DNA from 2 places in the Paraburkholderia sp. SEWSISQ10-3 4 genome. Region 2 is predicted to be linked to the other one. Evidence: riboswitches for the same ligand, from Rfam matches in the RefSeq annotation. Region 2 holds a riboswitch; the other holds the start of a gene.
What was found. A riboswitch is a leader RNA that binds a small molecule or an ion and turns the genes downstream of it on or off. The one in region 2 is predicted to bind manganese.

Region 1 (14,571 bases), on a different contig from region 2:
GTATGACCACTTTAAGCAACACGATATCTATGCGCGCCGCTACTTCTACCCGCTGATTTCCGAATTCCCGATGTATCGAGGCCTGCCGTCGTCGCATAAGGACAATCTGAGTGCCGCCAGCGCGGCATCGAAACGGATCTTGTGCCTGCCGATCTATCCCGATCTGAATCCGGCACAGGTTGAACGCATTGTCAGCATCATCGCCGGCATTCAATGATTTGAGCCGGTCTTAAAGCGGAATATGGGCAATGCAAAACATCGTGCTTGTCGGGTCTTCCGGCCACGCCAAGGTCGTTATCGACATCGTTGAAAAGCAGGGGCGCTACCGGATCGCCGGGCTCATCGACGCTTTTCGGGTGACTGGCGAAGAGACCCTCGGCTATCCGGTCCTTGGCGGCGAGTCCGATCTGGCGAGATTGACCGCCGAACACGATCTGCAGGGCGTCATCGTAGCGATCGGCGATAACAGCGTTCGCGCCAAAGTGGTCGCCAAAGTGGCCGACGTCTGCCCGCAATTACCCTTCGTGAGTGCTGTGCACCCTGCAGCGAGCGTCGGCAAAGGGACAAGCATCGGCGCCGGCACGGTTGTCATGGCGGGCGCTGTTATCAATGCCGACTGCCGCGTGGGTCGGTTCTGCATTGTGAACACGAAGGCATCGCTCGACCACGATTGCGTGATGGAGGATTTTTCGAGCCTCGCGCCTGGCGTGACCACCGGCGGCAATTGCCGCATCGGTAGCCACGCCGCCGTGAGCATCGGCGCGGTGTTGCGCCATGGAATCACGATTGGCGAGCACAGCGTGGTGGGCGCCGGATCAATCGTTCTGAAGGCAGTCGACGCTTTTTCAGTGACGTACGGAAACCCCGCGAAGAAAATCCGGGATCGCCAGCAGGGTGACAAATATCTTTAGTCGGAATCTGCCGCCCCCGCTTCACCGCCTGAACCGCCCGCCTCCGCCGCCAAAATGCCGCTGCGGCTGAAACTGCCCACTCGCTCGCGCATTCCCAAGATCGTGCCCCTGCTTAAGCGAGTCGAGCCGCTGCGTCTGGCTGGCGTTCGGCTGAACCGGCTGCCAGCCATCCGCGCTGTGCTGCTCCCAGCCACCGCCCTGATCATGCCGGTAGACGTTGCCGTCGCTGCCCGCATACACATTGCCGTTATTCCACGCGACAGCCTTGCCCGTGTCCTTATTGCCCACGATGCCTTTCGTGCCCGCCTCGTGATCGCCTGAATACGCGTTGCCGGTCACGCCCGCTTCTGCCGCGCCGTAGCGTCCGGTCTGCGCGTTGTAGCCGGCGCGCTGCCTACCCGCCGCATAGTCGCCGGTGCCTTCATTGCCGACCACGCCACCGCGCGCCGCCCCGCTGCGTCCCGTCGACGGATTGCTGAACGAGCCCTGCCGCCCGGCGGCGAAGTTGCCGTTGTACGCGTTCTCGACCGCGCCACGGCTCGCCTGGAAGTGGCCACCGGTATAAGGATTGAATCCGGATGCTGCCGTTCCGGCCCAGCTATTGCCAGTCCAACCGTTCCAGCCGCTCGCGTGCGTCACGGTGCCCTGCCCCCAGCGGCCGTAGATATTGGCCTGGTTGACGTTCGCGTATTGCCAGCTCCATGGGCCGCCGCCCCAATACGGCCCCCAGTACGGCGACGGCGCGCCCCACGTGGCGCCGATCGCAAAGCCGAAGGCGAAGCCCACTGTCGTGCCGAGCGCGAAGCCGGCGCCGTAGCCATAGGTGGCCGGGTAGCCGTAGTAGACGTCGCCGACATACGGCGCGTACACATAGCCCGTGCCGTACACAACGGTGCCGTCCGCATTGACAACCACGCCCATGTAGCCCGGTGTATAACCGACCACCACGGTATCCGGCGTCGCCGAATAAACGTGAACGTAGGTCACGTAATGCACGGGCGAAGCGGCCGGAATCGTATAGATCGCGGCCGGTACGGTATCGGCAACATGCCACGGGCCACTCGCCGCGTTCGCGGTGAACCAGATCCCGTTGGCGACCGCGAAGAATTGCGACGGCGCCGTCTGGATCACCGGCGTCGCCGTGTTCACTGCATACGACAAAGACGTGCCCGCGATCCCGACAAACTTCGGCGCGCCGTCATAGACCACCTTCAACGTGGTGGTCTTGCGCGATACGGTTGCTGTCTGCGGGATGGTCACTGCAATCGCCGCTTCTTTGGCCTGCGGTGTGCCGGGCACGGAGACAAGCGCATTCGCGTGCGGGTCGTCGGCAGCGATCTTTGCGAAATCGGCGGGGAGGCTCTTGCCGTCGACGAAAGTCCAAGGGCCGGAGAGGCCCGCTGCGGTGAACCAGCGGCCCGACAGCAGCAGGTAGTAGTGATTGTCGCGCGGCTCGACGAAGAGCGCGTGGTCGGCGTTAGTGACGGAGAGCAGATTCACGCCCTTCACCGGTTGCAGCGCCGGCTTGCCGTTCGTCACCACCAGTTCGGCCGGCTGCGCGGCGACCACCACGTCCGGCGCCTGCGCTGGCTTTTTGCCATCGGCGGGAAGCATCGGATCGGACTTCAGATTGGTCTGCGCGCTTTTCGCCGCGGCGACAAGCTCATTCGACGGTGTCGCGTTCAGATGCCACGGACCGCCGAGCGAATTCGCCTCGTACCAATAGCCCGCGGCATTCAGATGTAAAGCGCCGCTCGCGTCCTTGAGCAGCATCGCTCGCGTATTGATCAGGCGTTGATAGTGCGCGTCGCCGAGCGCACGCCAGTTCGCGTCGCCATCGACCAGCACGAGCAGCGTGGGACGTTCGGCAAAGATGATGTTCGGTACGTTGTTCTGCACCGCGAGGCCCGGTTCGCTGCCTTCGTGGGTGCTGGCGTAACTGGCCTGCAGTTGTTCAAGTGAGGTGATGAGACCGTCTTTGGGTATGCGGGCCTGCAAGGCAGTTTTCACCCCAGCGGCGGCGGAGGGCGTAGCCGGCATGTCGACCTGGTCGAAGACGATATCGAGCAGTTGCACTGTCGAACTCGTCTTGTCGACTTCAGCCCGCGCGGTGAAATGCGCGACGCCGTAGTTCGGCGTGGCGCTCTTCGCGCCGACCGCGAAAGCGGCGCGGCCTTCGATCCGGTTGCCCTGCCACACTTCCACCTGCGGTTGATACAACTCGATGCGCTGCTGTGCGCTATCGAAGTCGCGCGGCCAGACGGTCGGCAGCGGCTGCACCGCGGCGGCGGCGAGCGCCTGCCCGGGTGTGGCGAGTGTCACCGCAAGCGACGTGCAGACACCCGCGAGCAACTGCAAAGACCGCTTCATCGTAGTTTTCATTGTGCATCGCTCCATGAGCATTGACGGCGGGATAGACCGGTCATCAGACGCGGCGGACCCAGTCGGCAAATCAACTGGGCCCCGCTGATCGGCAAGGATGCGAATTCGCTCCTGCTCGCCGTCCGCATGACCTCCAATCAAGCAATGCCATCCTGCTCGGTGCAGACGCATCAAGTTTTCGTCGCGGCCATCGCCTCAGTGGACTGGCTTTTTGCGCGCAGCAACTCGGTCAGGATTTCCATCGACCGCCCCTCGTCTACCGTTAAGTCAACGAGAAAACGGTCATTATTTTTTTGCAGCCAAGGCATCGACATGTCCCACCATTCAAGTTCAAGAAGCTTCTCGCGGATACGCTCGGAGAAACGGAACCGAACAAGGCGTGCGGGGCTGCCCACATAGATGCCATAGGGTTCGCTTTTGAAATTGGGCGGTACCACGGTTCTTGCACCGATAACGCAGCCATTTTCAATCGTGGAACCGCCAAGAAACATCGCTTCGTCGCCGATCCATACATCGTTACGGATTACTGTGTCGCCGTATTGAGGCGGTGGGACGTTGTTTAGCCCACTGCCGAAGGCGCTCAGCATCGACGTTGAAATCGTCCGCATGTCGTGCTGCCCATTCAGCAGGAACTTCAGTCTCAAGCCACCTGCGACGAATTTTCCGACTACAAGCTTCTGCAACCCTGCGTCATATTTGGCGATTGAGCCGACACCGATTCCCGAACACTTGCCAATCGAGAAAGTCCCAACCTTTGCTTCTTCATCCAGCCAGTCGCGAAAGAAGTTGTTCGGGATCGTCGAGATCGATCCATCCCGATACCCGAGCACGATAAAAGCCTTCGAAAAAGGGTGTTGAGCTTGAACGCCAATAAAGTCGTCTGATGTGGTTACGTTCATGATGGTCCGCAAAAGGTGGTTCGCATCGCGTCGCCAGCCACGCCTCAACATTGAGGTCGCAAAAGCCGACGATGGTCATGAACAGCATATCGGCGAGCACAGAAATGCACTTTGCCGATTAGGACCGCATTTCACGACCAGTTCGATGCGTAACCACATTGCGCGGATCAGCGCCATGCGCTGCCCACTTGCACATAAAACGCGTTCTGCCCCGGCCCGTGCGCGACGTCGACGGGAAGCGGCACACACGAGGAGCGGCGGATCACCAGATGCATGCCCCGTTACTGGAAGGTCGCGCTGATCGACAGTTCGACCGCATTCCCTTTAGGCCGGTTGCTGACGTTGAATTCATTGACCCAACGCAGCGACGCCGACACCGGCGTTTTCTGGACTTTGCCCGACCACGTGACCATCGGCCCGATACCCACCGAGTGCCCTTGACTTCCGCCGATGACATCGGCTACTCCGCCGCTGTCATGACCGAGCTGCTGGATATAGCCGCCCACGACACCCACACCCCAGCCGCTGCCGAAGCGCTTGAGCGCGAGCAGGTCGAGCACGCTAACCGGTGCGTTGTGATAGTGCGTGTCGCTGTTCGGCGTGTAGAAGCCAACACCGTAGTTCAACGACAGCTCGATCTCTTCTTTCGGGAACAGCTTCGTGTAGGAGACCGTCGGCGTGAAGGTCCACGTGTTCTGTCCAGCGTTGGCGAGGCGACTCGAACTGTAGGCGCCGGTCGGTGCGTAAATCTGCACGCTGAACGCGATGTGATCGGTCTTGGTCAGGTGATAGCCCGCCACCACCGGCGTGAAGAAGAGATCGGCGAACTGCGTGCCGTGATCATTCGGCAAACGGCCGTGAAACGACGAGATGTTGGTGTACTGAATTGGCACCCCGAACGAGGACGCGAAGTTCCAGCCGCCCAGCGTAATGCCCCACGTCTTGACCGCGTTGAGGATGGTGTACACCGCCGTGACGTCGACGCCCGCCGTGATCTGACCGGCGATCGGAATCGTCTTGCTCGCGCCGAGCGAGCCTTCGTAATAGATCGTGGTGGCCGACACGATCCAGTCGTCCGTGGGCGGTACGACGCCTGCGTACGGCGTAACCTGCATGCCGGTTATCGGTCTGCCGATGCCACCTTCAGTCGCCCACGCTTGCTGCGAAAGACCCACGCCGGCAGTGGTGAGAAGCGCACCCGTGCACAACCTGGCGAGTGACCGGCTTGCGGACAAACGGTTTGTGCGACTCATAGTCATCCTCACGAAATTAACTTTCCGCACTTCCACCTTGCGGAACAAGGTTTTGACAAACCGCGGCGGCGAGCCGCACGCGTGCGCATCGGCGTGTTTTCTTACGGTTCACGCTTAACCGGCGGCGGCGTCCAGCTGCCGTCGAGCGCCGGCTGCTGCGGCCAATAGGCACGTACGTACAACGAGAACGCTTCATTGGCTGGCGCCGGCAGCCAATTGGAGACCTTGTCGTCACCTGGACTCGTGTTCTGCACGTAGAGCGTCAACGAGCCGTCTGCATTGAACTTCAGGTCCTTGTTCTTGGTGCCGAGCGAGTAGCGGTTCTGCGCATTCGGCGAGAAGAAGTGATGCGAGTTGTACAGCGTCAGCGACCAGAAGCCCTTGACCGGCGGCAACTGATCCTTGGCAAACGTCACCGTGTAGCGTGCGTTGCCATCGAGACGCTGACCTGAAGCGTCGGCATCGCCGTAGAAATACTTGGTCTCGTTAGGCTTGTTGACGAAGATGTTCGACTTCGCCACCGCCGTGCGCGTGAAGTAGTCCGTGCCGAAGGCGGCGCCGTTGCTAACGGTGTTCCAGTTCGCCGGCAGCCGCTTGCCAAAGGTGTTGAAGTTGAACAACGGCGTGACCAGATCCGCTTCGGCCTTGGTCCCTTCGTCGACAATCGCGGCCTTGATCGCCGGATCTTTCTGCGCTGCCGCGATCAACCCGCGCGCCTGCGCGTAGATCGCCTCTTCGCCGCGTTGCGGCGGCGTCTCGTCGAGCACGGTGGACAGCATGTCCCAGAAGCGGTTTGGATCGACCCACTTGATCTCTTCGGCGTTGCCGCCCGCAGCACCACCGGCCTCACCGAAGCTCGGCAACTTCGACCAGTCGGTCTCTTTGACCTTGCCATCGTATTCGGCGAGCGGATACAGGCCAATCTTCGCGAGCACCGGCTGCACGGCCACGCGATCTTCAGGCGTGTCGTCCATGAAAACGCGCGGAATGAAACTGCCGACCCCAGTCGACGAGCGGAACACCTGGCGGATGCCCTTCGGCACCGGGCCGTGCCAGTCAGGACCTGTCAGGAGATAGAAGCCCGGACGTGTGCCGTACATCTTGCCGAGACTCGCGAAACCGTCGGTACGCAGATCGACAGCCTGATAGACCCAGAAGCGTTTGCCGAAATCGGGCACCTGCACGACCACCGGGGTCTTATTCAGATCGAGAATCGACGAGCCATAGACCACGTCCTGGTTCGGACACGCGACAAATCGCTCCTGCGGCTGAATGTAGTCGCGCAGCATCGACAGATGATTCGGTGGTGCGACCGGCACAATGCCGCCGTTCAGGCCCGGCTGCGGCACCTTCTTCATCGCCAGCAGGCGGCCGTAGACGTTCACCATCGGCCACGCCCAGAAGTAGGTCTGGCGCGCTACCAGCCGTGCGTATTCTTCAGAGATCGCGTAGCCGGCCACTGGGCCCGGTACGGACGCCGCGGTGGCCGTTGCATGGACCGATTGGTCTTGCTGGGTCTTCGCCAGAATGGGCGCGGCGACCGACGCCAGTACGGCGGCCGTGACCCATGTCGCGGTTTTCTTATTCATATTGTCCTCAGGTTCGTCCATGCGCGGCTTAGCGCTTTTGGGGCTCGGGGAATTTCCAGTCGCCGTTGAGCACCTTCTCGTCCGGGCCGTAGATGCGCATGACGAGCGTGTACGCACCGGTGGGCGCCGGCAGCCAGTTCGACGTCTTGTCCGCACCCGGCGACGTGTTCTGCACGTAGATATCCAGCGAGCCGTCAGCGCCGTACTTCAGCCCCTTGGTCCGATCGCCGATCGAGTAACGGTTGATCGGATTCGCGACCAGATGGCGCGCAGGCAGGTCGTACAACGTCATCGACCAGAAGAATTTCGCGGGCGGCAGGTCCTTCTTGTCAAAGTGCAACACGTACGGCTGCGAGCCGAGCAGTTGAGCGTGTTCGCTGTTCACGCGCGTGCCGACGTACACCGCTTCTTCCTTCGTGTTGCCGTAAATCCCCATCGCCGCCGCGACGGCGCGGGTGGTGTAGTCGTCTTTCAGATCCGCACGGCTGCCGAACAGGTTGAACGAGCCGGTGGTGTGTTTTTCAGCGTCCGCCAATGCGGCTTTACCGTCCGCGACACCTGCTTCAAGCGCGGCGCGCGTTTCCGGCGGCAAGGCGGCCGGATCGAACGGCGCACCAGGCGCAATGCCGATCTTCGCGAAACGCGCCATCAATTCCTGCTCGGACGGCGCCGGCGGCTGCGTGAACTGCAGCATGAAGTTCAGATACGCGATGAAGTCCGCCGAAGTCGCCTTCGCTTCATCCCACTTCGGAAAATCAAGCTTCGCGACGGGCGGCGGTGCAGCCGCGTGTTCGAAGGTGGACAGCGGCGTGAGCTTGTATTGCTTCTGGATCGCCTCGACGTTCTTGACGTCGCTCGCACCATTGAGCGCAGTGCGGCCGAGCGTCAGGATCAGGTCCGTCTCGGAGCGGAACACCTTGTCGATGCCCTTGGGCGTATCGCCGTGCCAGTTCGGGCCGGCGAACAGATAGTGGCCCGCGCCGTTGCCCGTGGCGCGCGAACCGACATACGCGAAGTTGTAGGTGTACAGGTCGATCCACTGGAAGACGTAGTAGCGCTCTTTCGGCACCGCGGGCACCGTCAGCACCCACGGCTCGCGACGCAGATCGAGCCACGCCCACGAGTACGGCGTGTCGTTGTTCGGCGTGACGATGTCCTTGTTCTCAGGACCGTACGGATGCGAGTAGTTGCGGAACTTGCCGAAGCCGCCCACATAAGACTTCGAGCCGGAATCGATCGCCTGCTCGTAAAGCGTCTTGTAGTTGAACAACATTGGATACGCGTAGAGGAACGCGTCTTTGGCGATCGCTCGTGCTTCTTCAGGCGAGGCGGTGACAGCCGCTGTCGCCGCAGTGGGGGCGCTCGCTTGAGCGACGGCTTGCGTATGCGGCAATGTGGTCAGTGACACGGCCGCGATGACTGCGCAAATACGCAGGCGGTTGAACAAGGTCATGGTTAAGCCCTCTGTTTCTATGCTTGGTTTTTTGTGCTTACTTGCCGAACGTCATGTTCAGCCCGGCGAAGATGGTGAACTTCGGCACGCCGGCGCCGGAATGCGCTACCGAGTATTGCGGCTCGATAAACGCGTTGTAGATGGTCGAGCCGCCTTTCCACGCCTTGCCGGCGCCGAGCCCGACCGGGATGTAATAGCTGCCATGCTGCAGATCGAAGGTCCAGGTGCCGGTCGAACGGATGTACCAGCCACCCGGCAGGTTGAAGATGCCAAATGGCTGCGCGGTGAGCGATTGTGTGGTGGGCCGGCTGCTTTGCCCGGCGAACGAGTGTTGCCACTGCACCAGTGCGCCGAGGAGCCGCGCCTTCGTCGCGCTGACGGCGACAGCGGCAAGACCGGCCTGCCACTTGCCGGTGCCGAGGCTGGGGTCCGTGGCAGTCGGCATCGTCACGAGCGGGCCGACGCCGACCTGCACGTCGCCTTGCGAGAGCAGGAAGATGTCGAAGAGATTCAGGTCGCCGAGACCGGTGTTGTAGCCGCCGCTCGGATCGGGCCGCGTACTGACCGGCACTGTGGCGCGGAAGATTTCCGGCACGCCAATCAGGCTGTTCGGGCCGATCGGCACGGTGGGGCGCAAGAGCAGATCGTTGGTATGCGCACTGGCGCCGAACACGCTCGGCGTGTAGTAATTCTGGATGTTGAATGAGGCTGCCAGATTAAGCGGGTTATTACTTTTATTGGCCTCGTCGGCCGAGGCCTGAGCGAACGCCGGCGACAACATCGCCGAGGCAGCGTATAACGCAGCCGAACTAACCACGCCTTTACAACCCATTCCCGCACCTCGTCTATGGGCATTTCTTATAGGCGAACGCATTCTTTTGCCCAATGCATATAAAGCAAAAGCAATGGCATTCGTATTTTCGAATTGTGTCGAACTAGCGCGAACTAATTCGAGCTAATCGCGGGTGTAAGTTCGCCCGCCCCGGCGGCTACGCGCAACGGGGAAATATGCAAAGCGAATGAGATACGCGATTAATTCGCGCTAAGTCTCTCGAGCAAGCTGGAAAGACAGTACGGCCGGATACAGGGCTTGCATGGACGCTCCTTTCAGACTCAAGAGACGCCGCACCAAACGACGCATGCGGAGGTAAGAAATTCACAATCTGGGAGTGTTGTGGCGGAATGGTAGCAAACGTTTCACGAGATTACAGAGATAAATTTGTAACACGATAGAAAGCTACGCAATTTCGGACGGAGTTAGATTTTGGCCGCCATTCTTATTCCACACAATTGCCATAGTTTTGAGCATTTGTTTGCTTACTGCATAAAAGCCGCATAGCGGCATACACCATTTGCAATTACCGGCATTGACGTCCCCGCTCAAAAAAGCAACAAAATGGGCTGCAACAATCGCCGTGTCCCATTAGACTTGCGCTCGCTCAAAGTTCGATCCACCGCTTTTGATGAGGCTTTCATGATTCGCACGATGCACCGGTACTGCATTGCTTTGACCGTTGTGGTTCTTTCCGCTTGCACCGTTACACCGCACCATGACGCGAGCGAGTCGCCAGCCAGCGCATCGACCGCCGCAAGCCTTGCGTCGTGGAACGACTCCGCGACCAAACGCTCGATTGTCGATTTCGTCACGCTGGTCACCACGCCGGAGTCGAAAGACTTCATCCCGCGTGCGGACCGGATCGCCGTGTTCGACAACGACGGCACGTTGTGGCCGGAGCAACCCGCCTCGGTCCAACTGGTGTTCGCGCTGCAACGCGTGAAGACAGTGGCCGGGCGGCATCCAGAATGGAAACGGCAGGAACCGTTCCGCTCGATTCTGAAAGGCAATTTGAAGAGTGTCGCGGCGAGCGGCGACGCCGGCTCGATGAAGGTGCTGGCGGCGGCACATGCAGGCATGACCAGCGATCAATTCGCCGCGCTCGTGCACGAATGGTTCGACTCCGCGAGCGACCCGCGCTTCAATCGTCCGTACGCCGACCTCGCCTATCAGCCGATGCTCGAGTTGCTCGCCTACCTGCGCGCCAACGGCTTCAGGACCTATCTGGTGACGGGCAGCGATGTCGAGTTCGTCCGTGACATCGCGCAGCGCGTGTACGGCATTCCGCCCGAGCAGGTGATCGGCAGCACCGTCAAATACAAGTACAGCCAGACGAACAGCGCCGTCGCATTGACCCGGCTTGCGCAGGTCGACACGCTCGTCGACGGCGCGGCCAAACCGCTCGCCATCGACCGTGCGATCGGCCGGCGTCCTGTGATCGCGTTCGGCAACGCGGACGGCGATGTGCCGATGCTCGAATGGACTTCGGCAGGCGACGGTCCGCGCCTCGCGGCGCTGCTGCATCACACCGACGGTGAACGGGAGTATGCGTACGACCGCGCTGCGAAAAGCGGCAAGCTCGACAAGGGGCTGGACGAAGCCGGCACGAAAGGCTGGCTCGTCGTCGATATGAAGGATGACTGGACAACGGTGTTCAAGCCGGATAGCGCGGCAACGGCTGCGGCACCGTCCAACTAAGGGCGGCTTGTTGGGAAGGCCGCGCCTGGCAGCGGCCTTCCCGGCCTTTCATCACTCGCTTAGCGGGTTAGCGTGATGACCAGATAGCTGGCGTACAACACGCCGCACACCAACAGCGCCCACACCGGCACGCCTCGCTCGCGCACGTTGATCCGCAGCCACGCGGCGGCGGCGAGCGTGATCACGATGCCGGTCACCACTTCGATACGCGGCGCCCACGGCGTCAGCAGAATTCCGATCGCGGGCAGCAGCGTGCCCTGAAACACCATCGCGCCGGTGATGTTGCCGAACGCCAGTGTGTCCTTGCCGCGGCGAATCCACAGGATGCTGTTGACCTTCTCCGGCAACTCGGTGGCGATCGGAATGATCAGCAGCGACAGCAGCAACGGCGAGACGCCGAGCACCTGCGACACGCCCCGCACGCCGTGGATGAAGCCTTCTGCGCCCCACACCAGCAACGCAACTGCGAGCACCAGTTGCACCGCGATGGTCACGAGATTGGTGGGCAAACCAAGACGCGACAGCAGCATCTTGCCCGGTGCTTCGGTGCCGTGACCGGCGTCGACCAGTTTGTTCGACGCACGGAACGTCATCACCACATAGGTGATGTACACACCGACCAGCGCCGCGCTGAACAGCCCCCGCACGATCATCTGTTCGTGCGGCACGTACATCGCCGCGGCCGCCAACACAAAGGCGCACAGGAAGTAGTTCAGATCCCGAGTGAAACCCGTGCGTTCGGGCGTGACCCAGCCGCCGGCGCCGCGCGTACCGAGAATCGCCAGCGTCATCAGGAAGGTGGAGAGGGTGGAAAGCATGAGCGGCGCGCCAAGAATCGCGCCGACGCCGATTTCCTGATTGACCGCGCTATCGGTCGTGCCGCCCGCAATCGCAAGCAGCGGGACAAGCGTTTCGGGCAAGGCGGTGCCGACCGCTGCGAACAGCGAACCCGTCACGCCCTCGGAGATTTTGAGACGCTCGCCGAGATGTTCGAGTGCGTTGGTGAAGAGCTCGGCCGCCACCAGAATGACGACCAGCATGATGGCGAGTTCGAACAGGAGACCGGTCATGCGTGGCTCCCTGCAAATGCAAAGGGGAAGCGGCACAGCGGACGGGCAAGTGGGGAGACTGGCAGGGCACAACGATGTTTCACAGGGCAACTCCGCGGTCGGACGCAAGTAACGAACCAATGACGCACCGCGACCCGTCCGACCAGAACGAAGCAGTGCGCCAATGGTCTCGCCAAACCGACCCGGTCGAACGCGCCATGACCCGTAGGCCAAGTATGTTGACGCGCTCTCCTTCAATGGATGAAGGAAGGCTACTCCCCAATGACCGGAGGATTCTAACGGGACGGGCGGCTTTCAACAAGCTTGGGATCCGGCGCCTGCGCCGCTCCCGGTTTCACCGCGCACGTCCAGCGCTGCGACGTCAGGCGGCCAAGTGCGTGATCGCCCCGCTGGTAAGATCACTCACCGTCTACGACAGCAGTGAGTCCTCACATGAACTACCAGAATCGCCAGTGGTTTTACGTCAAGCGCCCGGAAGGACGCGTTGGCGACGAGCATTACGAGTTGCGCGAAAGCGAGCTCGACGACAATTTGTCATCGAATGAAGTGTTGATCCGGGCGCGTATCGTCAGCGTCGATCCGTACATTCGAATCCAGCAGCATGAACGCAATACTTACGACGTGCCGCATCCGCTCGGGATCGTCCAGCGGGCGGGCGTGGTGGGTGAAGTGGTGGCGTCGGCGAGCCCGCTTTTCAAGCAGGGCGACTGGGTGTCGGCCTATAGCGGCTGGCAGCTCTACGCCAAATGCCATCACAGCGAGCTGACCAAACTGAACCCCGACGCGGCGCCGGTTTCGACTGCGCTCGGTGTGCTCGGCATGCCGGGACGCACCGCGTGGTTCGGCTTGATGGAAGCGGGCAAGCCGCGTCCTGGCGACACGCTGGTCGTGTCCGGTGCGGCGGGCGCGGTCGGCTCGCTGGTCGCGCAGTTCGGCAAGCGCGCCGGCTGCCGCGTCATCGGGATCGCCGGCGGCCCGGACAAGTGCGCGTTTCTGACCGACACGTTGAAGCTCGACGGTGCGGTCGACTACCGGGCGCATCCCACACTTGAAGGCTTGCAGTCGGCTCTGCAGGCAGCCACCGGCGGCGTCGATGTCTATTTCGACAACGTGGGAGGCATGGTTACCGATGCGGTAATCCCGCTCATCAAGCGCCGCGCGCGAATCGTGATCTGCGGCGCGATCGCTCAGTACGACGGCGGCCTCGACACGCCGGACCTCGCGCCGCGCTTCCTGCAGCACATGCTGTTTCAGCGCGCGACGATTCAGGGGATTCTCGCCCGCGACTTCACGCACCGGATGGACGAGATGCTGCAGACCGTCGCGCCGTGGGTGAAGAACGGTGAAATCGTTTACCAGGAGACGTACGTCGATGGTTTCGACGCGTTGCCGAACGCGCTCAATAGCCTGTTCGAAGGGAAGAACCTCGGGAAGCTGCTGGTCAGGGTGTGAAGGCGTGAGTTTCTGAACGACAACCCCGACACTGGCCGGGGTTGTCGTTTGTGGATTGTTTATTTCCGTTTGCTGCGTCTTTGCAGCATGGCCTCGGTCTCTGGCGCGGTCATGTACCTGCCGGCAACTCTGTAGTCATAGTCCGGGGTGATGGTGATCTGTCCGAGCCGGTAGTCGATGATGAACCGGACCTGGTGTCCGGGCAGGAAGCCTGCGTGTTCGAGCATGGCATCGGTAACCTGCATCCAGGGAAAGGCCGTACGCTTGCCGTGTTCGTGCGTGCGTTCCGCTTCAAGCGCAACGGAAATGCGCGTGACGTGTTCGTCGCGTGCGCGACGTGGTTTAAGATTGGCATCAGCCATGGTCAACTCCTTCGGTGAGTTGGTGGTGGTCAGCGGGCCGTATGGGTTGCCGCCCATGCGGCCCGCGCTTCTTCTACTGCATCAAATCTCCTTCCTTACTGCTGGCTCTGTGCCAGCACCGTATCAAGCATCTCGGACACGAAGCGTTGCCGCGCCTTCGGTAGCCGACTGATCGCTTCGATCTGCTGTTGCAGCTTAGAGGACGGACCGCGTTTGCCGTCGGGGGTGACGTTCTGTCCCAGCAGCTCATCGGATGAAAGCCCAAGCGTTCTGGTCAACTCCGGTAGCAGTGAGGCAGGCAGCCGCAGCCGCCCACCTTCGTAGTGAGCCAGGGTCTGCTGAGCAATACCAAGCTGCCCGGCGAGTTGCTGCTGGGTGAGCTCGTGGGCCTTACGAGCGCAGGCGATACGCACGCCCAGCGCCTTGAAAAACTGTTCGTCCTTTGGGTTCATGGCTAAGTTCAGCGGTGAAAGTCCAGTCATGATTGTAGCTCTGGATTGTGAGTTAATAGGTTGATTTACATCATGACGGAGTACTCTACAGTCGAGTTATTGTTAGTCAAAACCCCTTGATTGGTTTTTAGTCGAAGGACGGATTCATGCCGCGCATCCCTCAGGAAGAACTGGAAACGCACGACGACCCGACGAGCGACCGATACCGAGACCAC
Region 2 (14,571 bases):
ATCGCCGGACGTCAGACGGGTGACGCTATGCGTCTCGCCTTTCGACGACGATGCGCTGGTGAGATATTCAAGACCGGTATCGACGATACCGTAGAGCGTGACAGACGAGCCGGAAATGGCGGGTGATTCGTCGGCATGTGCGTAGGCAGACAGGCTGGCGCAGACGGCCAGACAGCAGCCTACCGCCGTAGTGCGGTAGGAGTGGTTCACGGATTGTGTCCTCTTTGGGATTAAATGTGAGCCACGAATGTAAGCGGACCTTAAGTCACCAGCGTGACAGGAGGGCCGCTAGAACGCTGCCTTCTTGATATCGTTGCCAGGCCGATTTGCCAGGATGGCGCCCGTAATAACGTGAAAGAGATGATCCCCCCGTGGCGCGAATCCAGGCTGGCCGACGAGCCAGCCGAACGCCGACATCAGGGCGAACAGGTCGACTCCATCGATATCGGCGCGCGCCGTTCCCTCGGCTTGAGCGCGGACCAGTAGTCGCGCGCCCGCTGAACGCAGCGCTGTGCTCGAAGCATGAAGCGCGGAGTCCGGGTCCGCGTGCGCGGTCGCAAACAAGGCGCAGATACCGTTATAGGTACGAACGAATGCAACCCCTTCGCGAAACCAGGACACCAGCGCTTCGTCAGGTGGATTCGACGTTTCGAGTTCGGCTGCCTGCTGTATCAGTTCGTCCACTTTCATGCGCAGCAACGCTTCGAACAAGGCTTCTCGTGTCGGGAAATGGCGAAATAGTGTCGCCAACCCGACGTCGGCCCGGCGGGCGATATCTCGCATGGATGCATCGGCACCATGCTCGGTGACGACGTCACGCGCGACTGCAATGAGATGGTCGTAATTCTTTCTGGCGTCAGCTCGCATAAATTGCCTTGACAAACGGATCAGTGATCCGAATATAATGAACCTGTATCCGGATCAGTGATCCACAAGATACAGCACATTCGTGCAGATGGGAACAGACGCGCAGTACGACACCACGAAAGGAGATGTCATGGGAAAGCTCGAGGGTAAGGTTGCAGTCATCACGGGTGGATCAAGCGGCATGGCGCTGGCGAGCGCCAAGCGGTTCGTTGAAGAAGGCGCCTATGTCTTCATCACGGGCCGGAGGCAGGAGGCGCTCGACGAGGCCGTCAAACTGATTGGCCGGAACGTGACCGGCGTGCGCGGCGACGGGGCCAATCTGGACGACCTCGATCGCCTGTTCGATACAGTCAAGCGGGAAAAGGGCAAGATCGACATCCTGTTCGCGAGCGCAGGCACGGGAGAAGCCGTCCCACTGGGCGAGATTACCGAGCAGCACTTCGATGCGACCTTCGGTCTGAATACGCGCGGAACGCTGTTTGCGGTTCAGAAGGCGTTGCCGCTGTTCAACGATGGCGGGTCGATCTTCATGACCGGGTCAGTTGCTTCGGTGAAAGGTTTCCCTGGTTATGGCGTGTATGCGGCGAGCAAGGCGGCGTTGCGCTCATTCGCACGCACTTGGCTTAACGAACTGAGGGCCAGGAATATCCGGGTGAACGTGCTGAGCCCGGGGCCGATCGCCACACCGATGCAGGACCAGGTTCTCACCGAGGAGGCGAAGCGCATGTTCGAATCCCTGATCCCGCGGGGAAAGATGGGGCGTCCTGAGGAAATTGCGACGGTCGCGCTGTTTCTTGCGTCAGACGATTCGAGCTTCGTGAATGGGGCGGAGTTGTCTGTCGACGGCGGCTTCTCGGCCATCTGAAATCGCGCCGAAAGGCGCGTAGAAGGACCTTTCAACTCGACAAAGATGATCTGATTTGTGTCGATAAATTTGGATTCCTTACAGTACTGAATGGAGAGTCCGCATGAACTATTCGATTATTGGCTTTGGCGCGATAGGCCAGGCACTCGCCCGAGCGTTTGCAAGAAAGAACATCGATGTGACCGTCGCCAGCCGGCGCCCTCCCGAGGCGTTGATGCAACAGGCACGAGCGATCGGCCCCACCGTTGTCCCCGCGACGCTGCAGGATGCAATCGCGTCCGACACGATCTTCCTCGCGGTTCCGTTTTGGGAACATCGCGAAGTCGCGAAGCAGATCCCAACCTGGCAGGGCAAGACGATCATCGACACGACAAATGGTTTCGGTGTTCCCGTTGAAGATCTGGAAGGTCAGCCGTCGGCCGCGGTTGTCGCCAAAGCGTTTACCGGTGCCAGGTTCGTAAAGGGCTTTAACCACCTGCCCGCTGCCGTTCTGGCCGCTGATCCGAGCGTGAATGGCGGCAGCCGCGTCGTGTTTTTGTCGAGCGATGACGAAAATGCGGTGGCACCGGTCGCTGCTTTGGCCGAACAACTCGGTTTCGCGCCGATTGCGCTAGGACCGCTCAAGGATGGCGGCTTGCTTGTCCAAGGCAGAGGGAATACCTGGGGTCAACTGATCTTCAAGGACCTCGTCAAGTTCAAATAGCGGCGCCTCACGACGACGTGACAGCGGCCACGCGCTTCGATGTGGACGCGGGCGCTTCTGGGTAGGAGCGGACGACTCCCCAAAGAAAGAGGCGAACATATCGCGCGCGAAAGGCATTCGTAATAATTGGCGCACGCAGCAATGCTCGACTGCGAAAAGCGCTATTGTGGCGACTTGCTTCTGCGACACATGGCGCGATAGAATCGCGCCTGCTCATTGGGGAGTAGCCGCCTCGAACGCCATGTTCGAGGGCGCACGTCAACATACTTGGCGAGTCGAAAGACCCGCTATGGCGTGCGCAGCTAAATGCCTGGCAAGACCGATGACTCGCATTCCGACCTAACCGGGTCGCCGGAATGCGCGTCATCGCGTTTTTTCTGCGCGGCCCGGATACAACAACCCCCATGCAATCCTTCCTCATTTCGACCAGTGTGGTCGGCCTTGCTGAAATCGGCGACAAGACTCAGCTTCTGTCCCTGGTTCTGGCAGCGCGATATCGCAAGCCCATCCCCATCATCCTTGGTGTTTTTGCCGCTACGCTCATCAACCATGGTGCATCTGGCGCACTCGGCGCGTGGCTTGCGAGCGTTCTGAGTCCAGGCATTCTGAATTGGGCGGTTGTCGCGTCGTTCGCCGTGATGGCGGTGTGGATTCTCGTTCCGGACAAGCTGGACGACGCCGACGCGGTTCTGACGAAAAACTCGATGGGCGTGTTCGGCACAACCGCACTCACATTCTTTCTCGCCGAGATGGGCGATAAAACCCAAATCGTCACGATTGCCTTGGCGGCGCGCTTTCACGAGTTTTTCGGTGTGGTTGCTGGTACGACGCTCGGCATGATGTTGGCCAATGTGCCCGTCATCTACCTGGGACACAAATTTGCGGATCGCCTGCCAACAAAGGCGGTCCACATTCTGGCCGCGATCATCTTCGTTGTGCTCGGTGGCCTCGCCCTCAGGACCGCGCTGTATCCGCAAGCGCATCCGCTGTTCTAGTTCGCGGCTGACGCGCGCACTGCACTGCAGTCCACCCACGCGAGACCTTTAGAAAAAACCGGAGCGTGCCGTTAATAAGCGGTGGTCCGACATAACGTGGACCGGGATCGGAGTCGTCCGTCATTTGCTCGGTTCGGAGTCAACGAACGAACCGAGCGATGCGTCGGATCACGACTTCCGGATGCGCACGTCGTCTACGGGCGGACTGACACTTTCAGTTTCCTTCCGCCCAACCTGCTCGAACAGGTCACCTGGTCGACGTGCCGTTCCACATCGGAGCAATCGTGATCAGACAGAAGGGCACCCAAAGGCGTCGATATCTGTGGCGACGCAACGCAGCAGAAGACCAAGTTGAGCAGACGTCGTCGAACGTGCCCCCCGCGCGCCGCACGGCAGTATTTGGTCTCGTCCTCGTTCTGTTGAGTGTGCCGCTCCTGGCCTTCTGGGGCGCGTATGAAAGTTTGAGTGCCGGTTTCGCCGCGCAAGCCGCCAACGAGGCGGATAACGCTTTCGAGGAAGCCCGCTATAGCGTTGCATGGGAGGAATCGGCCGAGCGCAAGTACTTCCAGGACCCACGCCCGGAGGTTCTTCGCGAGCACCGCGAGGCCGGTGAAGCACTCGACGCGGCGCTAAAGAAGGCAATGACCCTTGAGCCTGACAGCAGCGCGATGCTGCGCGGCCTGCTGGAGAAGCACGCGAAGTATCGATCGTTCGCCAAGCCGATGTTCAAGGCCGTCGACGATCACGATATCGCCAGAGCCAACGAGATCGACGAGGACTCGGCCGATCCGCTCTTCGACGATATCGAGCAAAAGGTTCTCGCAGCAGCAGCACAGCACCGCGACGATGCGACGAAGCAACTCGAACGGCTCGTTGCCGTACAACGGGTCGTCCTGATATCGACCCCTGTAGTGCTGGCGATCGGCGTGGGGCTCGCGCTGCTGTTTCTTCAGATGCTGCGGCGCATTCGCAAGAACGTGGACGCGGCGGCTCAGAACGCGCTGCGCACGAGCGAACAGAGGTTGCAGGCACTTGTCGCCAACACGTCGGATGCGATACTCGTTTCCGACGTCAACGGGACTGTGACTTACGAGGCGCCGACGCGACGACCGGACCCCTTGAAGAACATGGGCCAGCTCGTCGGCACCAGTCTGCTCGATCCGATTCATCCCATCGACCGTCCCACGCTGCAGGGCCTGTTGGAGACCGTATCGTCGACGGCTCGATCCACGAAATCCATCGAGATCCGTACTCGAGGCGAAGGCGACGCGTGGCGCTATATTCAGCTTACCTTGACGAACCTTTTGGACGAACCGGCCGTCGGCGCAATCGTGGCGACCGCGAGCGACACCACCGAAAGAAAGAACTTCGAGGAGCAGCTCGCGCGACGGGCGTTCTACGACACGCTCACCTCGTTACCGAACCGCGCACTGCTGCTGGATCGTATTAGCCAGGCCGAAGCTCGCGCGCGTGAGCGTAACGCGATGATCGGCGTCGTTTTCATCGACCTGGACAACTTCAAGCGGGTGAACGACAGTCTCGGACATCACGTGGGAGACCGGCTGCTGATCGCAGCGGCCAAGCGTCTCGAAGGATGTGTTCGTCCGACTGACACAGTCGCGCGACTGGGCGGAGACGAGTTCGTCATCCTGCTGGAACACTTGGGCAGCGAAGCGACGAGCGAAGGCACCCTGGTCGCGGACAACATTCTTGCGCAATTCAGTCAGCCGTTCGATCTCGACAACAAGCAGTACATCGTCAGCGCGAGCGTCGGCTTGGCATTCGCGCACGCGGGTCGCGGCCGCGGCGATGCCGACACATTGTTGCGGGACGCCGACGTTGCCATGTACCGGGCCAAGAACGGCGGAAAGGGCCGTTATGTCGTTTTCGAAGAGAACATGCACGCTGAAGCAGTCAAGAAGCTGGAGATTGAAACGGACCTGCGTTACGCGATCGAGCATCGCGATCTACGCGTGTATTTCCAGCCCATCATGCAGCTTCAGGAGGCAGGGTTCCGGGAAATGGAAGCGCTCGTGCGGTGGCAGCACCCCACGCGAGGTTTGTTGCCGCCGTCCGAGTTCATTGCGATTGCAGAAGAGAGCGGCCTGATTATTCCGCTCGGACGATACGTACTGGAAGAGGCGTGCCTGCAAGTCGCCCGCTGGCAACGGGAGTTCCCAACAGAACCGCCGCTGCAGATTAGCGTCAATCTCTCGCCTCGGCAGTTCGATGATCCCCACCTCGTTGCCGACGTGGCTGCGGCGCTCTCCAACGCTCACATCGAGGCAGCCTCGCTGAAACTGGAGGTCACGGAGGGTCTGATCATGCGGGATACCGAAAAGAGTATCGAGACGCTCCAGAAGCTGAAAGACTTTGGCGTCACAATCGCAATCGACGACTTTGGTACGGGCTATTCATCGCTCAGTTATCTTCGCAGGCTGCCGCTGGATGTGCTGAAAATCGATCGATCCTTTGTTCAGGGCATTGGCACGAGTGCGGAAGACGATGCGATCGTTCGTGCTGTGATTTCCATGGCGCAGTCTCTTGGACTGTCCGTCACGGCCGAGGGGATTGAAACGAGTGAGCAGGCAAGACTGCTTCGGGAATGGTCGTGCCAGGCGGGACAGGGCTATCTTTTCTCACGACCTCTGCCTGCGGAGGAGTTCACCGCGCTGTTTCGCTCGAGTTCGCCCGGTTCCAGCCGCAGCCATTCTGCGGGTGACTTCACCGTGGAATTGACCTGACCTATGCGTGAGTGGTGTCGGTTGAGCGTGTGTCGTGTTGCCTCACATCATGCCGCCCATGCTTCCCGTGCCGCCTACCCCGGTTCCACCGGTCCCGTTTGTGCCGGTATTTGGCGATGTGGCAATCGGATGTGCGGCCCCCGCCGTCGCGATAAGTGAGACGGCGGCTGCGTCCGGTTCTCCGTTGGCGTCGATTGCGCCAAGAGAGAGGAGCGCTTCGAGATCGCTGTCCTCGCCTGGCTGACCGACAGTGAATGCGGTGGTCAGAAAATTGGCGGTGGAAAGCGTAACACTGTACTTTTGCTGCAGGTTCTGGACGACAGCGGCCTGCGCAGTCAGAACGTTCGTCTGATTCTGCAGCGTCTGCTGAAATTGCGTGTTAGTCGCGAAGCCGGCGATCAGCCCGCTTTCATTCGTACCGAGTTGCGCCGCCAGATACGACAACATCAGATCCGTCTCCGGCGTGACGTTGAACGTGCCGCCGGCGAACGTTGCGGAGTGCAGCGTCGTCCCGCCCGAAGTCGCAGCGATCATGCACGGCATCGCTGCGCTGAATGCCGCATGGTAGTTTCCGCTCGCATCTGCTGTGACCGACATCGAGCCCCGCGCGCAGTTGATGCTGATCGTCGCGTTCGCGAGCGCCTTGCCGGTTGCCGCCGTACCGGCGATCGAAACCATCGACACGCTGCTTGCGCTACTTCCACCGCCTCCGCCGCCGCAGCCAGCGAACAACGCAACGGATGCAATTAGCAGCCCTGCGCTGACAGAACGGATGACGTGCTGTTGTCGAGTGCTCATCGAAGTCTGCCGGTGGTTCGTATGTCGTCTAAACGATTTTGCAGGGGCGTCTATTCCACCTTGCGCGCAGTTCCTGATGGAATATAGCGGCCCCGCCGTACGTTTATTCGGGGTGTCGACGCTAGAAATGATGCATGGCGCTCTGCGCGACATTCCATCATCACGCGGCATCCGCTTGGGGGAAGTTTGAAACGAACCATGAACGACCATGGAGACCGAACGAGGCGAGGCCTGGGCGACCCGGATTTGCGGCCGCTATCGGCGTTTGCCGACGATGAACTGTCCGCCAGGGAGCACGAGACCACGCTCGTTCGACTGACGACCAACCCTCGGGCGGCCGAGCGCGTGGCGAACTACCGCGCGCAAAAAGCCGCGCTGACAGCACTGTTCGGAGAACCGCACGACGATGCGCGCTGTATCGTCGTGCGCCACCGTACGTCATGGTGGCAGCAGGCCGGCGTGGCGGCATCGTGCGTGGCGATGGGCGTGGCGCTCGGCTCAGTACCAGGCTGGATGTCGACGAATATCGCGGCTGATTCACCCGTGTTCGCGAAGCGCGCCGACATCGCTTTCGCGGTGTACGCGCCTGAGCAACGCCACCCCGTAGAAGTAGCGGCGCCGCAACGCGATCAACTGGTCGACTGGCTGTCACGGCGCCTCGGTCAGCGCTTGTCGGTGCCTTCGCTTCGGGAATATGGCTTTTCGCTGATTGGCGGCCGTTTGCTGCCCGGCGAATCCGGCCCTGCCGCGCAGTTCATGTATCAGAACACGGCAGGCGCCCGGCTCACGATGTACGTTGCAGGGGTTCCAAAGGACGCGACGGCGTTCCGCCTGTTTCGTGACGGTAATCGCAGCACGTTCTACTGGGAGAGTCAGGGGACGGGATGCGCGCTGACTGGCCTCGTCTCAGAGGTGCAATTGCGATCCATGGCGGTCGACGCATGCAGCATGCTCGGGCGGGCGTTCAGAAGCCGGGAAACCAGCGGCGGTTTGAACCCATGATGTTTTGCGGAGCGCGTATTTCAGACCACCCAGCAAGCCGAAGCTCGGTGCTTGCCGCAGGTTGGCAGGCAACCGTGCGGACCTTGCTGTGCGCGTTCGCGTTGACATGCCTGTTTGTCTCAACGGACATTCACGCCCAATCTAATAGCCCGATTTCACTGGCTTCATCCCGCGCGTCGGCGGGATGCGCCGATGTTGCCACGCCGGATACCGTGAGTATGGACGTCAACCGGTTCCGGTGTCTCGCAGCTCGCGATCAGGCGGCTTCGTTGCGAACGTGGATTGAAAGCCGCTCGCTTCTGCCCCTCACCGACGCTCAGATCCTTTCGCTGATGGATGCAATGAAGCCGGATGCCTTCGTCGAGTACGCGAGGTCCGACATGGTTCCCGGCGACGCCTGCGAATACAGGATGTTCCGCCAGGAGCGGATATCCGGAAGATGGTCCGATCGGCCCGATCACATGGTTGTCCGCTACCAGGACACCCCTCGAAAAGTCTACGCAAAATGGCTACCCGACGGCGCCCATGCAGGACAGGAGATTCTCTACGACGAAACAAGCGATCCTGATAGCATCGTCGCCCATCTAGGCGGCGCGCTGCGTATCGTCTCGGGCAAGGTCGCCGTCGACGGCGCGTTCGCGCACACCCAGTCCCGCCATAGTGTCCGCGATCTCGGCCTGCAGTACATTGCGCGCACCATCGAGCACGATGCCCATAGCTTTCATGAAGAAGGCCTGACTGAAAAACCGACCCGTATCGAACTCATGAACGTGCACGGCGCGCGCTTGCTTGCATGGACATGGACGGCACCGTCGGGGCCGCCAGCGCATTATGCGCAGCGCGTGAGACTGCTATTCGATCTGCAGCACTCCTGGCCCAGTGGTGAAGCTGCATGGAACGAACGCGGCGACCAGGTGGAGATGATCCGTTTCGAAGACGTCGTCCCTCACCACTGGAGCGATTCGATTTTCGACCGACGTAACCCAGAGTACGGTTTCCATTGATCTAAAGAATCGGTCACGCATGCCGTTATGCAGGTGCATTGTGCGTGGACGAGGCCCCACGTCAACAATCGCGCGCTCAAGCCGTTGTCCGCAGAATATTCGGCGAGCGCGCGGCCGCACCAGGCCAATAAAAATAGATACTGAGAGACCCGCATGAAACAGCCAGACGAGTTGTTGCACACGGTTTACGTGAAGGCCGACAGGCTCATGCTCGTTGTCGTATGGGCCCTGTTCGCGATCTCCTGCTTGTTGGCGATACGCGACTACAACTTGCGCGCCGTACTGTGGGTCGGATTGCCTACCGTCGTGATCGCCTCGACGCTAACTTACTGGCGCGCAGGCGCACTCGTGACGCGTCTCTTCCTCGCGGCCAGTCTGATGACATTCGCTGCGTTGCAGATTCATCAGGTGCACGGTCTGACTGAATTGCACTTTGGCGTCTTTGTGCTGATGTCGTTCCTGCTGGCCTATCGGGACTGGCGACCGATTCTCTGCGCCGCCGGCGTCATCGCGGTGCACCACTTCTCGTTCAACTATCTCCAGCTTGCCGGATTGGACGTCTATTGCTTCACCGAGCCCGCGTGGTCGACCGTGCTGACGCATGCAGCCTATGTAGTCGTCCAGGCCGGGTTGCTGATTTTCATTGCATGGCATATGAAAGCCGATGCACAGACGGGCCGGGAGCTGGCCGTTCTTGGCGAAAACCTTTCACAGCAAGAGGGCAAATTCGACCTGCGTCTTCCGCCGATGAAGCTCAACGGCGCCAGCAGCCGCACCTTCAAGGACACACTCAACGCCATCCACGACGCGATGCGAGGCATCACCACGACGATCGACCAGATGGCTGTTTCATCGGACGACATCGCTTCCGAAAACCACACCTTGTCGCAGTAATTCAGCACGCAAGCTGAAACGCTCAACGCGACCAACACGGCGATGGAGCAGATCGCGCAACGGGTGAGGGAAAGCGCGGAACATGCGGCATCGGCAAACAGCCTCGCGCGGCAAACTTCAGCCGCGGCACAGCAAAGCGAACAGGTTGTCAGCGAAGTCGTCGATAAGATGACTGAGATTAATGACGCCGTGCATCGAATGGGCGACATGATCACGATGATCGAGAGCATCGCGTTTCAGACGAATCTTCTCGCGCTCAATGCGTCGGTCGAAGCGGCCCGTGCGGGCAGCCACGGGCGGGGTTTCTCGGTGGTGGCCGAGGAGGTTCGTACGCTTGCGCATCGGAGCGCGAGCGCTGCGCGTGAAATCAAAGGCCTGATTGGCGATTCTTTACAGCGTGTCGAGCACGGCTCGACGCTCGCGACACGCGCCGGCACGGCCATGCAACACGTTGTCGGCAATGTAGGAGACGTGGCCAAGTTGATCGAGCACATCAGCGCGTCGAGTGATGCCCAGAGCCACGATGTCGATCGGTTCAGTCAAGGCATGGGCGAAATGGACGCGATGCTGGTGCGCGATGTCGAACACGTGAAGGGCGTCGCTTCGGCGTCGGCCAGTTTGCGGGAGAAAGCGCGGACTTTGCGTGAGGCAATGTCGATATTCCTTGTCGAGCACGACGTGAACTGATCCTGAGAGCGGGCACAACTGCTGCGCGGCCGTGCGATTTCGAAAGCGGTAGCAGGCGGGACACGGCACTATTAGCTCTCGCGCGGCGCGCCGGATCGACCGCTACGGCGGATCGCATTCTGGCCGCGCGTTGTGTCCTCGAACGGTCTGCGTCCACTGCTACGCGGTGTCCGGAGGACACGCATGGATTCCACGTATAGCGACTTTCGTCGCGCCGATCAAGGAGAAGCGAGATGCATAAAGCGTTTTCGGTCCCTATCACTCCGCAAGGAAAGTCCGCACTGGCGACGCTGCCGCCGTGGCACTATTCCAGCGACTGTCTCGCCATCGAATACTGGGCCGATCAGAAAGCGATCGCGGCGCTCCTCCCGCCGGGCGTCACGGTGGACGAGAAATCCGGCGGCCGGGCCTTCTTCTGGTTTCTGGATTGGCAGTTCACGGGTTCCAATGACGAGGTGACGGACCCGGCCCGCTATCAATACCGCGAGGCTTTCGTTCTGGTCGAGGCGGTCTTCGACGGTGTTCCGGTCAACTACTGCCCCTACATCTTCGTCGATAACGACGCCGCCATCGCCCGCGGATGGGCGCAGGGCTTTCCAAAGAAGCTCGCCAGCGTCTACCAGACTCGCAGTTTCTCCGCGCCCAGTCTGGCAGCGGCGCCGCTTGCAAAAGGAAGCCGCTTCGGCGCGAGTGTGTCCGCGCATGGAGAGCGGCTGGCGACCGCCCGCATCCAGCTCGAGGAACCTGTTGCTGACCCGACGACCGTGTTCAACCGGCCAACAACAATGCGCCGTTACTTTCCTCAACTCGCCGCGGGACTTCAGGAGAAGCCGCCGGTCGACGAATTGACTATGTCGCTCACGGATAATCTTGCGATCGTGGATGTCTGGGCCGGGTCGGCGGAACTGAAGATTCCCGAAGTCGCCGGTGAGGACATGAACCTGATTGCGCCCGTGCGCGTCGGCCGGGGCTATCGGCTCGGTATGGCGTACTCCGTGACTGACCTGCGCATTCTGAAGAACTACGTCGAGTGATCGTCTGGGTGCCCCTATGCGTTGGCAGAGGGTCCGGTTACGAGAGGCGCTTTCTTCGATGCGAGCGCCCGTGAAACATCAGTCCAGGAGTCGCTCTCATGCCGCTCTACACCTTGACTACTCAGAACGGCGCACTAAGCAGTGACGCCAAGGCCAAGCTCGCGATGGAGCTGACTAACCTGCATTCCGAATTCGCGGGCGTGCCAAAAAACTGGGTGCATATTGTGTTTCAGGACTATGCGCCGGGCAGCGGGTTCACCGCCGGAGAACCGGCGGCAACCGCCGCGCTCACGCTTTTGATGCGGGCCGGGCGGCCACCTGAGTACAAGCGCGAGTTGATACAGCGTCTTTGGAAACTGTTTCAGACCGCGACGGGAGCGCCCGATGACCAGATTGTCATCGGCATTCAGGACGTACCGGCCAGTCAGGCGATGGAGATGGGACAGGTCATGCCGGACGTCGCGAACGAATAGGATGGGGGGCGCTACTCGTCGTTGCCTGCGACTTCCGCACCGGCGATGTGATGCCGCGCCAATGACGCCGCGACGAAGCCCGACGTCTTCATATCTTCAACGAACTTCGACAGATACATGGCCGCTTCATCGCCCTTGGCTTTTGGCACACCCAACGCCTGACGGATCACCATGAAGCGCTGGTCCAGTAACCGCAATCCGCCCGCTTTGGCGGCGTCTTTTTCGAGCTGTTGCTTGACGCCTGCAGCCACGTCCAGATGCTGATCCAGAAATCCCTGCACAACCGCCGGTGAAGTTGGAATCCGGACGATTGTCGCGTGATGGAGTTCGCGCGTCAGAAACAGATCGTAGGCGCTACCCTTGCCAACTGCGACGGTCACGCCGGGTTGATCGACACCCTCGTTAGTCGTGATCGGCGAGGTGTCGCGCACGAGATAAAAGCCCTCGATCAGCACGTACGGTTTGGTGAAGGCGATTTCCTGTCCGCGCTTCGGATCGACGGCGAAGAACCCGATGTCTGCCTTGTCCTGATTCACGTTGTCAACCGATTCACCCGCCGACTTGACCGCGATCAGTTGCAGCGGTACGCCCAGTCGTTTGGCGAGCTCGGTAGCGAGATCGACAGACACGCCGACCGGTTTGCCCGTTGCCGGATCAAGATTTGCCAGAATCGGATTGCCGAGATTGATCGACGCGCGCAGCGTGCCGCTCGGCGCGAACACGCTTGCCATCGATGCGCCCGCGTCTTTCGTTTGCGCGACCGCTGGCGTGGGAACGGGTACGGACAAGACCGCACTTGACGCCATTAAGGCCGCCAATGTTTTGACCATGCCGCTACGGCGTTTTGCGATTGAAGGCTTTGTCATCTTGGGGTGCCCTTGATTAGCGTGCCAGAGCGATATTATCCGGGCATTTGGCGAAGCGCGTGCGCCGGCAACATATCCCTACGTCGTGATTCACCACTGCATGCCGCATCTTTTCGAGGGAATGTTCTACAGATTTGCCTCGCCCTCTGCATCCCGGATTTTATCTGCGCGACTACCATTCACGCTTTTGTGCCGCGCGCGGCGCGTTCCTATCACCGGGTTTTCGCATGAGCCTACTAATTCGTTTGCTGCTTTTGTTAATCACCAGTCGTGGCCGGAGCCGGCTGCACGTGCTCGACACGTGTGTCACGCCATTTCGAGTGTGGCTCAATGACCTCGACGTCTTGCTCCATATGAACAACGGCCGCTACTTTACGATCCTCGATCTGGCGCGCGTCGATCTGATGATGCGTAGTGGTCTGTGGCGGCAATTGAAGGCACAAGGCTGGTACCCGGTCGTCACGCTGGAAACGATGCGTTTTCATCGGTCGCTCGAGCTTGGCGACCGCTATAACGTCCAGACTCGCGTTATCGGTTGGGATGAGAAGCACATTTTCATCGAGCAAGGGTTCGTGCGTGATGACGTGCGGGTCGCATTGGCCGTTGTGCGAGCACGGTTCCTGAAGCGAAGTGGTGGTGTTGTGACGACTGCCGAGTTGCTGGAACTGTCGGAGATTACGCAGCCGTCGCCAGAGTTGCCAGGATGGGTTGCGAAGTGGAGTGAGGCCGAAGGAGGGATGGCGCTTACGTAGCCTTCTTTTTGTGGGCAGAGGTGGCGGCTGTCACACGACGGCAGGCTACCCACGATCGTGTTCGATCGCCCGCGCGACTCGAGCCATCATCAGCTTGACCACGCGTGCGATTCAGTACGCGTAAAGCGTCAAGGTGCGACCGCAGGAGCGTTGGTAGGCTTTTGACCATTCGCCTTCTGCTGGGCATTCTGCAGATTCTGCGGATAGTTCGTTTGATCTCCCGCCGGGTTATACCCGTTCTTTTCCAGCTTACTGAGCTCGGCATTTTTCTTCGCGCGGCGCGCCTTGCGGTCGGCCTTCTTTTGCGCCTTCATCTCCTGCTTCGACATAGCACTATCGGAGGCGCCGGCATCGCTTGTCGCTGCATGAGCTCGCAACGTCGGAAGTGAGAGGAGACTCAAAGCCATACCTGCTGAAACAACAAAAACAGACAGTTGCTTGAACTTCATACGTATCTCCGTATGGGTGCGTTAGGCGGCGTGAGACTGCTCACGGTCCATTTGGGTTGGTTCCTGAGAAGAACGTGTCTCTTCGCATGGGCAACGCTCGAACCGTAATCGATGAGACGTCGACAGGGATACAGGGGTTAACCGCGAGGAGGCGAGGAGGCATAACGCTGAAAGGCTTTTGCGCACTTGCTCTAACGCGGATTTTCCCTGATTTCACGAAAGAGATTCCCCTTTCTGCTCTTTGTTCGAGTGGATGGGGAATATACACTCGGGCAAAAATACAAGCGCAGTTCAGGAGACGTGCCCCACGGAAGTTATTACCCTCCGCCTAAGCCTTACTCCAGTGCTTGTTTTTTCTTCTCATTTCCTTCCTTGCGAGCGTCTCTGAGACTCCACGTCCTTCAAGCGTGTCGCATTTGATCAACGATTGACGGGCGC

Region 1: linked by a shared signal. The riboswitch ahead of M0D68_RS29060 (sodium:calcium antiporter) and the one ahead of M0D68_RS03230 (TMEM165/GDT1 family protein) in region 2 are both predicted to bind manganese.

The regions. Positions count from the first base shown of each region.
Region 1 covers NZ_JALPRI010000021.1:60,457-75,027, forward strand. Annotated here, with positions in the region: gene vioA (dTDP-4-amino-4,6-dideoxy-D-glucose aminotransferase VioA) at 1-217, shown strand, start outside; gene M0D68_RS29020 (acetyltransferase) at 249-911, shown strand; gene M0D68_RS29025 (carbohydrate-binding family V/XII) at 933-3,293, opposite strand; gene M0D68_RS29030 (CatB-related O-acetyltransferase) at 3,464-4,192, opposite strand; gene M0D68_RS29035 (transporter) at 4,474-5,445, opposite strand; gene M0D68_RS29040 (DUF1254 domain-containing protein) at 5,547-7,034, opposite strand; gene M0D68_RS29045 (DUF1254 domain-containing protein) at 7,063-8,487, opposite strand; gene M0D68_RS29050 (hypothetical protein) at 8,525-9,319, opposite strand; gene M0D68_RS29055 (HAD family phosphatase) at 9,962-11,020, shown strand; gene M0D68_RS29060 (sodium:calcium antiporter) at 11,080-12,090, opposite strand; yybP-ykoY riboswitch at 12,191-12,362, opposite strand; gene M0D68_RS29065 (NADP-dependent oxidoreductase) at 12,523-13,542, shown strand; gene M0D68_RS29070 (hypothetical protein) at 13,602-13,961, opposite strand; gene M0D68_RS29075 (helix-turn-helix domain-containing protein) at 14,000-14,386, opposite strand.
Region 2 covers NZ_JALPRI010000001.1:701,610-716,180, reverse strand. Annotated here, with positions in the region: gene M0D68_RS03250 (porin) at 1-210, opposite strand, end outside; gene M0D68_RS03245 (TetR/AcrR family transcriptional regulator) at 289-867, opposite strand; gene M0D68_RS03240 (SDR family NAD(P)-dependent oxidoreductase) at 998-1,732, shown strand; gene M0D68_RS03235 (NADPH-dependent F420 reductase) at 1,836-2,435, shown strand; yybP-ykoY riboswitch at 2,642-2,828, shown strand; gene M0D68_RS03230 (TMEM165/GDT1 family protein) at 2,840-3,430, shown strand; gene M0D68_RS03225 (bifunctional diguanylate cyclase/phosphodiesterase) at 3,715-6,174, shown strand; gene M0D68_RS03220 (hypothetical protein) at 6,217-6,972, opposite strand; gene M0D68_RS03215 (anti-sigma factor) at 7,171-7,974, shown strand; gene M0D68_RS03210 (DUF1571 domain-containing protein) at 7,914-8,978, shown strand; gene M0D68_RS03205 (hypothetical protein) at 9,132-9,872, shown strand; gene M0D68_RS03200 (methyl-accepting chemotaxis protein) at 9,915-10,559, shown strand; gene M0D68_RS03195 (acetoacetate decarboxylase family protein) at 10,793-11,593, shown strand; gene M0D68_RS03190 (tautomerase family protein) at 11,692-12,066, shown strand; gene M0D68_RS03185 (ABC transporter substrate-binding protein) at 12,078-12,797, opposite strand; gene M0D68_RS03180 (thioesterase family protein) at 13,160-13,684, shown strand; gene M0D68_RS03175 (DUF4148 domain-containing protein) at 13,813-14,133, opposite strand.